One region of the Aquaspirillum soli genome, then DNA from elsewhere that is predicted to be linked to it. Evidence: predicted binding sites of a transcription regulator. Region 1 holds the regulator's gene; each other region holds the start of a gene.

Region 1 (3,282 bases):
CCACCAATTCGGCGAATATCCATCCGCACTGAAGCATAGAATTTCAGTGCATTACCGCCGGTTGTGGTTTCTGGACTGCCGAACATCACACCAATTTTCATGCGGATTTGGTTAATGAAGATCACCAAAGTATTGGTACGCTTGATATTGCCGGTGAGTTTACGCAAGGCTTGACTCATTAACCGAGCTTGCAGACCCACATGGCTATCGCCCATTTCGCCTTCAATTTCGGCCTTCGGAACCAAAGCCGCCACCGAGTCAACCACGATGACGTCAATCCCACCGGAGCGCACCAGCATGTCGCAAATTTCTAATGCTTGTTCACCCGTATCAGGTTGTGAAATCAATAGGTCATCGACATGCACCCCTAATTTTTGTGCATAGACAGGGTCGAGCGCATTTTCAGCATCAATATAGGCGCAAGTACCGCCCAGCTTTTGTGCTTCTGCCACCACCTGTAAACATAGGGTTGTTTTCCCTGACGATTCAGGGCCATAAATTTCAACGACTCGGCCACGCGGCAACCCACCAACGCCCAATGCCAAATCCAGCCCCAATGAACCCGTTGAAATCACTTGCAAGTTTTCGGCAACTTGGTTATCGCTCATCTTCATGATCGAGCCCTTGCCGAATTGTTTTTCAATTTGTGCTAATGCAGCAGACAATGCTTTGCTTTTATCGCCCTGATCGATAGCCATAATGCCTCCGGAAAAAAATGAACCGCGGATCACGCCAAACAAATGACGTGAGAGCGAAGATTATCTCATAAGTCCGCGACAGGTCTTGTCGTTGCTTAAAATGGCATGATTTTGTCCAAGAAGTTTCTTCGACTGTGTTTTCTTTTGTCTTGCTTGCTGATTGAATTGTGTTGCCATGTTAAATGAACGCGCCCAGCTCTTACTCAAAACCCTGATAGAGCGCTATATCGCCGACGGCCAGCCGGTGGGATCACGCACGCTATCGCGTGTCTCGAATCTGGATTTATCTGCCGCTTCGATTCGCAACATTATGTCCGATCTCGAAGAAATGGGATTGTTGGCTAGCCCACATACCTCAGCGGGCAGAGTGCCGACGGCAAGGGGTTATCGCGTTTTCGTCGATCAGCTCATCACCATCACCCCACCCGAAGAGGCTGCCTTACAACAAATGCACAATGGCCTGCATCCTGATAGCCCTCAACGCTTGGCCGCTGCTGCGTCACAGTTGTTATCAGATTTAACCTGTTTTGCTGGTGTGGTGATGATGCCAAAACGACCAGATATGGCCTTTCGGCAAGTCGAGTTTTTGCGCCTTTCGGAAAAACGAATTTTGCTGATTTTGGTCACCCTCGATGGTGATGTACAAAATCATCTCTTACTGACTGCAAAAGACTACACCTCAAGTGAATTAATCGAAGCTGCTAACTATCTTAATCATCACTATGCCGGACAAGCGTTAGATCGTGTTGTAGCCGATTTACAGGCCGAGCTAGGCAGCCTACAAGACGATATTGCCAATTTGATGAACGCTGCCATTCGCGCAGGGCAACAAGCATTGCAAGACGACAGCCAAGCTGTGGTAATTGCAGGGGAAAAGCGTCTATTGGGCGTTGATGATTTATCGTCTAACCTGTCAAATTTGCGTGGCTTATTCGATATTTTTGAGCGTAAAACAGAATTGCTTCATCTATTGGAAAACAGTCGGCAAGCACAAGGTGTGCGGCTGTTTATTGGTGACGAGTCGGGGGTCATGCCGCTGGGGGAGTGCTCAGTCATCACCGCCCCGTACCGCATTAACAGTCAAGTGGTCGGTACCTTGGGTGTGATTGGCCCAACACGCATGGCCTATGAGCGAGTGATTCCTATCGTCGAAATCACCGCCCGTCTAGTCTCAGGGGCTTTATCAAACCCTGATTGACCAAACCATCAAAGACGCCACGGTGAAACGCTACTACTACCAGACACATGAGCAGTTAAAAGGCCATTGCAGACCTTTTTGATGGCCTACAATTTTGCCAGGCGATTGAAGATGCTAAAGGGTTTAACCCCTGTAAATAACCCTCGACTGAAGTCGAAGGCTTTATTGTGAAACGAGAGCATGGTTGATCCCATTTCCAACATCAGGCGTATTTACAGCCGCCCTTGGCGAGACGGCAGTCTCGCCAATGCGGGCAAGGTTCCGACTTGCATTCAAGTCGCTGTGCGCCCGCAGACCACAGTGAGGGCACTCGAAACGGTGTTTCGAGCGCTTCCCCAATCCTCCACAACACGAGCAGGTCTGGCTGGTGTAGGCCGAGTTGACGTATTCGACCGCGATGCCTGCTGCCTTGGCCTTGTATTCGACGAAGGTTTGCAACTGCCGCCACGCCCAGCGGTGCAGGCGGCTACGCATGCGTTTGCCCGCCTTGATGCGAGAGCGAATGTGCGTCAGGTCTTCCATCGTAATCTTGGCGACACCAGTTTGGATCGCCGCCTGAACAATGGCCTTGCTCGTTTCGTGGTTGATGTGCTTCACACGCCGCGCCTCCTTGCCGGAGCTTTTGTCTCGCGCTCTGGCTGCCGTTGGACTGAAGGCGACGGCGCAGGGCAAGGTAACGGTCGCGCTTATCGCGCAGTCGCTCGCCGCCGAAGACCTTGCCCAAGCTATGGGCAGCGAGATTGTTTTCTCCGACATCCACGCCCAGCACAGGGCCGGATGCCACGGGTTCAACGTCGCCCTGCTCGACGACGAGGTTGAAAAACCATTGCCCGTTGCGCAAGACCAGCTCCGCCTCCTTCGGCTGGCCGGAGTCGAGGATGCGGCGCTGGTGTTCGCCGAGACGCAACGGCACGGTGATACGCCCATCGAGGGTATAGAGCGAGACGGTCTTGCCTTTGAGGGTGTAGGTGCGTTTGTCGAAGTGGACACTGGCGCGGTTGAAGCGGATGTCGGGGATGGGTGCGTCCTTCCTGATGCGCCCGAGTTCTTTTTGTGCCTTATACGCCTTGCAGACCGAGAAAATGGCGTTGCAGCACATCTGACTGCCCAGCGGTGTCGCTTCGCGCAGCATGGTATAGGTGCGCTGGTGCAGACCGACGCGGTTGTAGAGACGGTGCTCGCGCACGATGGGAACGAGACGGTTGCAGGCGTCCGCGTAGGCCGTTCGCAGCGCGGCAAGCGCTCTAGCCTGTGCCGCGCTCAATGCCAGCCGAATCGACGCCGTGCGCATCATCGCTCCCTGTTTCCTCCGCCACCGCGCCAATCAGTACATCGCGCCGATACTTCGGGCACCAGATCACATGGTAGGCCGTTTGATAGAAGTAA
Region 2 (3,282 bases), on a different contig from region 1:
ATGTTGTGTGGCGAAGCACTGCTCTACTGCCTGTGCGGCGTGTTCGGCGAGTTGCTCTGCATTGATGTCTGTGCTGGCGTGTCGGTTATCCGGACACGGTACCGATAGACCTTCAAGTAACAGCGGGGCGTAGGTTTGACGAAATAAGGGAATATCCGTCACTGCCAGTGCACCAACGGTTTCACCGTGATAGCTGTTTTCGAGATGCACAAAACGCGTTTTCTCTGGTTGTCCTTGATTGCGCCAATAATGAAAGCTCATTTTCAAGGCAATTTCTGTTGCCGAAGCGCCATCCGATCCATAAAAAGCATGGCCCAGCCCAGATAACGCACCAAGACGTTCTGACAGTTCAACCACCGGCCGATGGGTAAACCCTGCCAGCATCACATGTTCCAGTTGATCCATCTGGCGGCTGATGGCGGCTTTGATGCGTGGCTCATTATGACCAAATAAATTAACCCACCATGAACTGACGGCGTCTAAATAACGAGCGCCTTGTTCACCATATAACCAACTGCCTTCCCCACGAATAATAGGGACAATCGGTAGGGTTTCGTGACGTTGCATTTGGGTGCAAGGGTGCCAAACTGCTGCGCGGCTGCGTGCTAATAAATCCTGAGAGGGCGACATCGGGCGACTTCCATAAAAAACAGGCCCACGAGGGGCCTGTTGTCAGTGTGCGAAAACAAGTATTAAGCGATGACGATTTCGTTGTGATTTTGTAGCATCGCGCTACGCATTTTTTGTAGGGCTTTCGCTTCAATTTGACGGATACGTTCTGCCGACACATTGAACTCAGCAGCCAAATCATGCAGGGTTAAGCCACCATCGTCAGCTAACCAACGTGCTTCAATAATGCGGCGACTCCGTGCGTCGAGGCTTTCTAACGCTTCGTGAATCCCTTCTTTTTGTAAGCGGTCGAAGGCTTTGCGTTCAATTTGATGGGTGGGTTCGTTGTCGTGGTCGGCAAGCCAATCGATAGGCGAAAACGCATCATCATCGTCGTTGTCTGCGACCAAACCGATGTCTTGCCCGCTCATGCGGGTTTCCATCTCGCGTACTTCTTCGGGTTTCACGCCTAAAGCCAAAGCAATATCTTGTGCTTCGCTATCGCTGAGTGCGCTAAAGCCACGTTTCATCGAGCGCAGGTTAAAAAACAACTTACGCTGTGGTTTGGTGGTGGCGATACGCACTAAGCGCCAGTTACGCAAGATAAATTCGTGAATTTCCGCTTTAATCCAGTGCACTGCAAAAGAAAATAGCCGCACACCACGGGTGGGTTCAAAGCGTTTGACCGCCTTCATCAAGCCAATGTTGCCTTCTTGAATCAAGTCTGCCTGTTGTAAGCCATAACCAGAATAGCCGCGTGCAATCGACACCACGACTCGCAGGTGTGACATCACCAGTTCGCGGGCAGCGTCAATGTCCTGATGTTCTTGATGACGGGTTGCCAATTCAAGTTCACGTTCTGGGGTCAGCATCGGGATGCTGTTCACCGCTGCGATATAGCTCTCCAGACTGCCGTTGCTGGATGGAATTGGTAATGCGAATGCTTTGCTCATCTTTCGCTTTCCTTTCCGGAAGATGTCTTCTTTGTTTTTATTCTAGCACTCGTCTATGGAGAGTGCTAGAAATAGACTAGTTTTTTAGTCAAGTATTTTTTTATCGCAACTATAGTGTTTCTCTATCAAAACTGACTTAAAGCAGCGATCGAATGTGACCATTGTTTAACCACTATATTAACCTTGTCTTAAATACGGTTGGCATCAGCGTGGTTCCAGTTTGCGCAATAAGCGCGTGCATGTCCATGCTGCAGTTAAACAAGAGAGGCCAATGATACTGACAACCAACAAGGCGCTTTCTTCCAAATTTAGGCTGTGTAGTTCCGCTTGGCTATGATAGAGCGCGGCAAAATCAGCAATCAAAGGATTGAGTGTCGCGATAAAGGCTTGAGCCAATCCCCATCCTAATGCCGCAGCAATCCCCCCTTGCCACACTGCCAAATAGAGAAAAGGCCGCCGGATAAAGGGATTGGGAGCACCGATCAATTTTGATACTTCAATCGCATCACGGTGTGCCAAGATCTGCATACGAATCATATTATGGGTGACCAACAGTAAGGTCACTGCCAAGCTTGCACCTAACACCAAGGTGAAATGTTGTAGCACAGCCAAAATTTGTGCCAATTTGCGCGCCCAACCGGCATCAAATTGGGTATTTTCGACCAGCGGTAAGTGACTGAGTTCCACCGCCAACTGTTCCATCTGTTCTGGCGTCAGTTCTTTTGGGCGGATGATAAAAGCATCTGGTAGGGGATTACCGCCGAGGGCTTGGCCGATGTCTTGTAGATTTTGTTTTTCTAGTAAGACTTTCAGCGCCTGTTCACGGCTGATAAATTCATAGTCGGCGATTAACTTATGCTGGCGCAAATGTTCATCCACCACGACAACATCAGTCCGTTCGGCATTCAGCTCCATAAAGACGGTAATTTCGGGCTTAACGGTCAACCCTTGGCTCCATTGTTGGGCGCTGCTGACCAAGAGATACAGACAAACCGGCAGTGCCACGGCCAATCCCAACATCGCCAGTCCTAATAAACTGCTTAAGGGTTGCTGGAGTAGTGTGCGGAGTGCTTGGCTTGCTGCCCGCAGGTGTAAATAAAAAAAGCGTTGCATACACACCCTAGCCTAGTTTGCCTTGAGAAAGCCGAATAGTGCGTTGGCCATATTCGCGCATCAATATTTCATCGTGGGCTGAGATCACAATCGTGACGCCAACCTGATGGAAGGATTTAAACAACTCCATAATATCCTGTGCATAAGCGCGGTCGAGATTGCCGGTGGGTTCGTCGGCTAACAAAATGGCGGGTCGATGGACGACGGCGCGGGCAATACAAAGGCGCTGTTGTTCACCACCGGATAAGCGCACCGGATTCATTTTCTCTTTATTAAGCAAGCCCACCTTGTCTAGCGCGGCACGAACACGCTTGGCGGCTTCTCGGCGATCAAAACCAATAATTTCTAATGGCAACAGCACATTTTCATGCACAGTGCGGTCGAACAGAATTTTATGATCTTGAAAAATCAAACCAATGTGTTGCCGTAGATAGGCCAGTTCGGTGGGGTGCATCTTAGAAAGATTTTGCCCATTCACTGTCACTGTCCCACGGTTGGCACGTTCAATGCCAGCAATCAATTTCAACAAGGTGGATTTGCCGGCCCCTGAATGGCCGGCAAGAAACACCATCTCACCCTTGTCGATTTGAAAGGTCAATTGGTTAAG
Region 3 (3,282 bases), on a different contig from region 1:
GGATCGAGCAGCGGCAGCATGATTGGGGTGATGGTTGAGGGTGATATGGTTAATTGTAGTCCGGCAGGTAGGGAGATGTCGTGGGTAAACAAAAAACCCCACCGAATTCGGTGGGGTTTTCTTTTTGACGAGAACGTCAGATTACATCATGCCGCCCATACCGCCCATGCCACCCATATCAGGTGCTGCAGGCTTGTCTTCTGGGATTTCAGCAATCATGCAATCGGTAGTCAACATCAAACCAGCAACCGAAGCAGCGTGTTGCAGCGCGGAGCGGGTCACTTTAGCTGGGTCTAACACACCCATTTCAACCAGATCGCCGTATTCGCCGGTGGCTGCGTTGTAGCCGAAGTTACCTTCGCCTTCATACACTTTGTTCACCACCACAGAAGGCTCATCGCCAGCGTTCTTCACGATTTGACGCAATGGAGCTTCAATCGCTTTCAACACGATTTGGATACCAGCGTCTTGTTCTGCGTTCAAGCCTTTCAGCTCGCCCATGTTCTTACGGGCACGCAACAGCGCAACACCACCGCCGGGGACAATGCCTTCTTCCACGGCTGCACGAGTGGCGTGCAATGCATCTTCCACGCGGGCTTTTTTCTCTTTCATTTCGACTTCGGTAGCAGCACCGACTTTGATCACTGCCACACCGCCGGCCAATTTCGCCACGCGCTCTTGCAGTTTTTCACGGTCGTAGTCGCTGGTCGCTTCTTCGATTTGAGCGCGAATTTGTGCCACACGCGCTTGGATGTTGGCTTCTTGACCTGCGCCGTCGATGATCGTGGTGTTTTCTTTGCCCACTTCGACACGTTTGGCTTGGCCCAACAGATCCAGTGTCACTTTTTCCAAAGTCAAACCGACTTCTTCAGCAATCACAGTACCGCCGGTCAGGATAGCGATATCTTCCAACATGGCTTTGCGGCGATCGCCAAAACCAGGGGCTTTCACGGCCACGGTTTTCAGGATGCCACGGATGTTGTTCACCACCAATGTTGCCAGTGCTTCACCATCCACATCTTCTGCAATGATCAACAGTGGGCGGCCAGATTTTGCCACTTGTTCCAAGGTTGGCAGCAGGTCGCGGATGTTGGAGATTTTTTTGTCAAACAACAACACAAATGGGTTGTCCAATTGTGCGATTTGTTTTTCTGGTTGGTTGATGAAGTAGGGCGACAGGTAGCCACGGTCGAATTGCATCCCTTCGACCACGTCCAGTTCGTCTTCCAAACCGGAACCATCTTCAACAGTGATCACGCCTTCTTTGCCCACTTTTTCCATCGCAGCAGCGATTTTTTCACCAATCACGGTGTCGCTGTTTGCAGAAATCGAACCCACTTGGGCGATTTCTTTGGTGGTGGCGCAAGGCTTAGCGATTTTTTTCAGTTCTTCAACGATGGCGATGACTGCTTTGTCGATACCACGTTTCAGATCCATTGGGTTCATGCCGGCGGCAACGTATTTCATGCCTTCTTGTACCACGGCTTGTGCCAACACGGTGGCTGTGGTGGTACCGTCACCAGCGATATCGTTGGTTTTGGATGCCACTTCTTTCACCATTTGGGCACCCATGTTTTCGAACTTGTCTTTCAGTTCGATTTCTTTAGCAACAGACACACCGTCTTTGGTGATGGTGGGGGCGCCATAGCTGCGCTCTAACACCACGTTGCGACCTTTCGGGCCCAAGGTGACTTTCACTGCATCGGCCAGAATGTTAACGCCATTAACCATCTTGGCGCGGGCGGAATCACCAAATTTGACTTCTTTTGCTGCCATAGTGTGTTACTCCAGTCGTATTCGAATCGTCTAACTAAACAAAAGTGTGTGTGGCTTATTCCACAATGCCCATCACGTCTTCTTCACGCATCACCAACAGCTCTTCGCCGTCCACTTTGACGGTTTGGCCGGAGTATTTGCCGAAGATCACTTTGTTGCCGACTTTCAATTCCAGAGGACGACGCTCGCCGTTCTCCAAGATCTTGCCATTACCAACGGCGATTACTTCACCCATGTCCGGTTTTTCGGCGGCATTGCCGGGCAAAACGATACCAGAAGCGGTTTTTTCTTCGGCTTCGAGACGTTTGATCACAACGCGGTCATGTAAGGGACGAATTGCCATGGAGTTCTCCTGATTCACTTAGGGAGTTACAACAAAATCGGTTATTAAATTGCGAGGGATTTCCCTCTGGGCGAGGTGTTGTTAGCACTCTGCCCTTGCGAGTGCCAATAATAGGAACGCCCCAAGGGGTTTTCAAGAGCCCTCCGCAAGAAATTTTTAGCCTTTTTTCAATCGGGCCAGCATCAAGGCGGTGTTATCCAAGGGTCGGCCGTCTTCACATAAATAGTCGCGGGCAAGTAAAGCTTGTGGCACATGGCCGGGTTGAATGCGTCGCCATTGTGCGGTTTTAGCGTCTTGCCATTCATGATTTTGGCTAGCAGCAATGGCAAACAATTTGAATTCACGGCTATCACACCGCAGCCCTTGGTGGCTGATATTGGCGACGCCTTCACTGCTGGTGATGCGTAGGGTGTAACGAATCACGGCATCAGTGCCGATGCTGAGACTGTCGGCATCGAGGGCAATTTGATTTTGGTAAACCGGCCCCCCAGAAATCACCAGCCATGAGGTGTTGCCGTTGGGGTTGGCGGGGAGGGTGGTGGCGGCTTCTTGCCACACTTTAGGCGGTTCCCAATGGTAGTTTTGGTTAAAACGATCGCGATTATCGGCCCATGCTGCTTGGCCTAGGCTGGCGAGTAATAAGACGGTGAGACTGCGACGAAAACACATCACGATGTAAAGTCCAATTTGAAGGTAAAACGATTGCGTTGAGTTGGGCGGCCGGCATGGTAGCCTTGTTCACTGATGAGAACATCACCGCGTGAGCGCACCATCAAAATAGTCGAGGCGGTGGTGCCATAGTCATCGCTTTGGATAAAAATCGGTGAGAGCAGGCGTTCCAGTGTGGTACCGACACCGGTATTGGGTAGGGTGTCTAACGGTGGATGCTCTGCATCTTGCAACCAGCTAAACATCTCTTCCTCTGCGGGTAGGCGCTTGATGCTTTCTAGCCGATGTTTGAGTCGTTCCACCTTCGGCCACGAGGTATTGAGTTGGGCATTGGATAAACCAAACACACCGTGAGTCAGTCGAGTGAGGGTATGACGTGGGCTGTGATAGCAATACAAATCATCCACTCGCCCAAATAACAGATTAAACGGCGCATAGCTGCGGCTTTGTTGGGTGAGGTGGTGGGCAAACGCCAAGCTGGACAGCTCGCCACA

What was found. Region 1 encodes HrcA, which represses chaperone genes, less so after heat shock. Its sites were predicted from a motif close to ATTAGCACTCGNNNNNNNCGAGTGCTAAT; they were not measured.
Region 2: rpoH (RNA polymerase sigma factor RpoH) is a predicted target of HrcA. The motif match lies at 1,604-1,632, and genes of this name have one in related genera.
Region 3: groES (co-chaperone GroES) is a predicted target of HrcA. The motif match lies at 2,200-2,228, and genes of this name have one in related genera.

Annotation. Positions count from the first base shown of each region.
Region 1 covers NZ_BAAGTM010000003.1:165,330-168,611, reverse strand. The annotation lists gene recA (recombinase RecA) at 1-698, opposite strand, end outside; gene hrcA (heat-inducible transcriptional repressor HrcA) at 874-1,896, shown strand; partial or broken gene ACYVJG_RS04665 (IS481 family transposase) at 1,892-2,028, shown strand; gene ACYVJG_RS04660 (RNA-guided endonuclease TnpB family protein) at 2,059-2,652, opposite strand; gene ACYVJG_RS04655 (transposase) at 3,141-3,282, opposite strand, start outside.
Region 2 covers NZ_BAAGTM010000001.1:37,228-40,509, forward strand. The annotation lists gene bioA (adenosylmethionine--8-amino-7-oxononanoate transaminase) at 1-630, opposite strand, end outside; gene rpoH (RNA polymerase sigma factor RpoH) at 693-1,562, opposite strand; gene ACYVJG_RS00205 (cell division protein FtsX) at 1,767-2,675, opposite strand; gene ftsE (cell division ATP-binding protein FtsE) at 2,683-3,282, opposite strand, start outside.
Region 3 covers NZ_BAAGTM010000025.1:14,334-17,615, reverse strand. The annotation lists partial or broken gene ACYVJG_RS12655 (Rpn family recombination-promoting nuclease/putative transposase) at 1-20, opposite strand, end outside; gene groL (chaperonin GroEL) at 142-1,776, opposite strand; gene groES (co-chaperone GroES) at 1,832-2,119, opposite strand; gene ACYVJG_RS12640 (CNP1-like family protein) at 2,276-2,788, opposite strand; gene ACYVJG_RS12635 (NRDE family protein) at 2,788-3,282, opposite strand, start outside.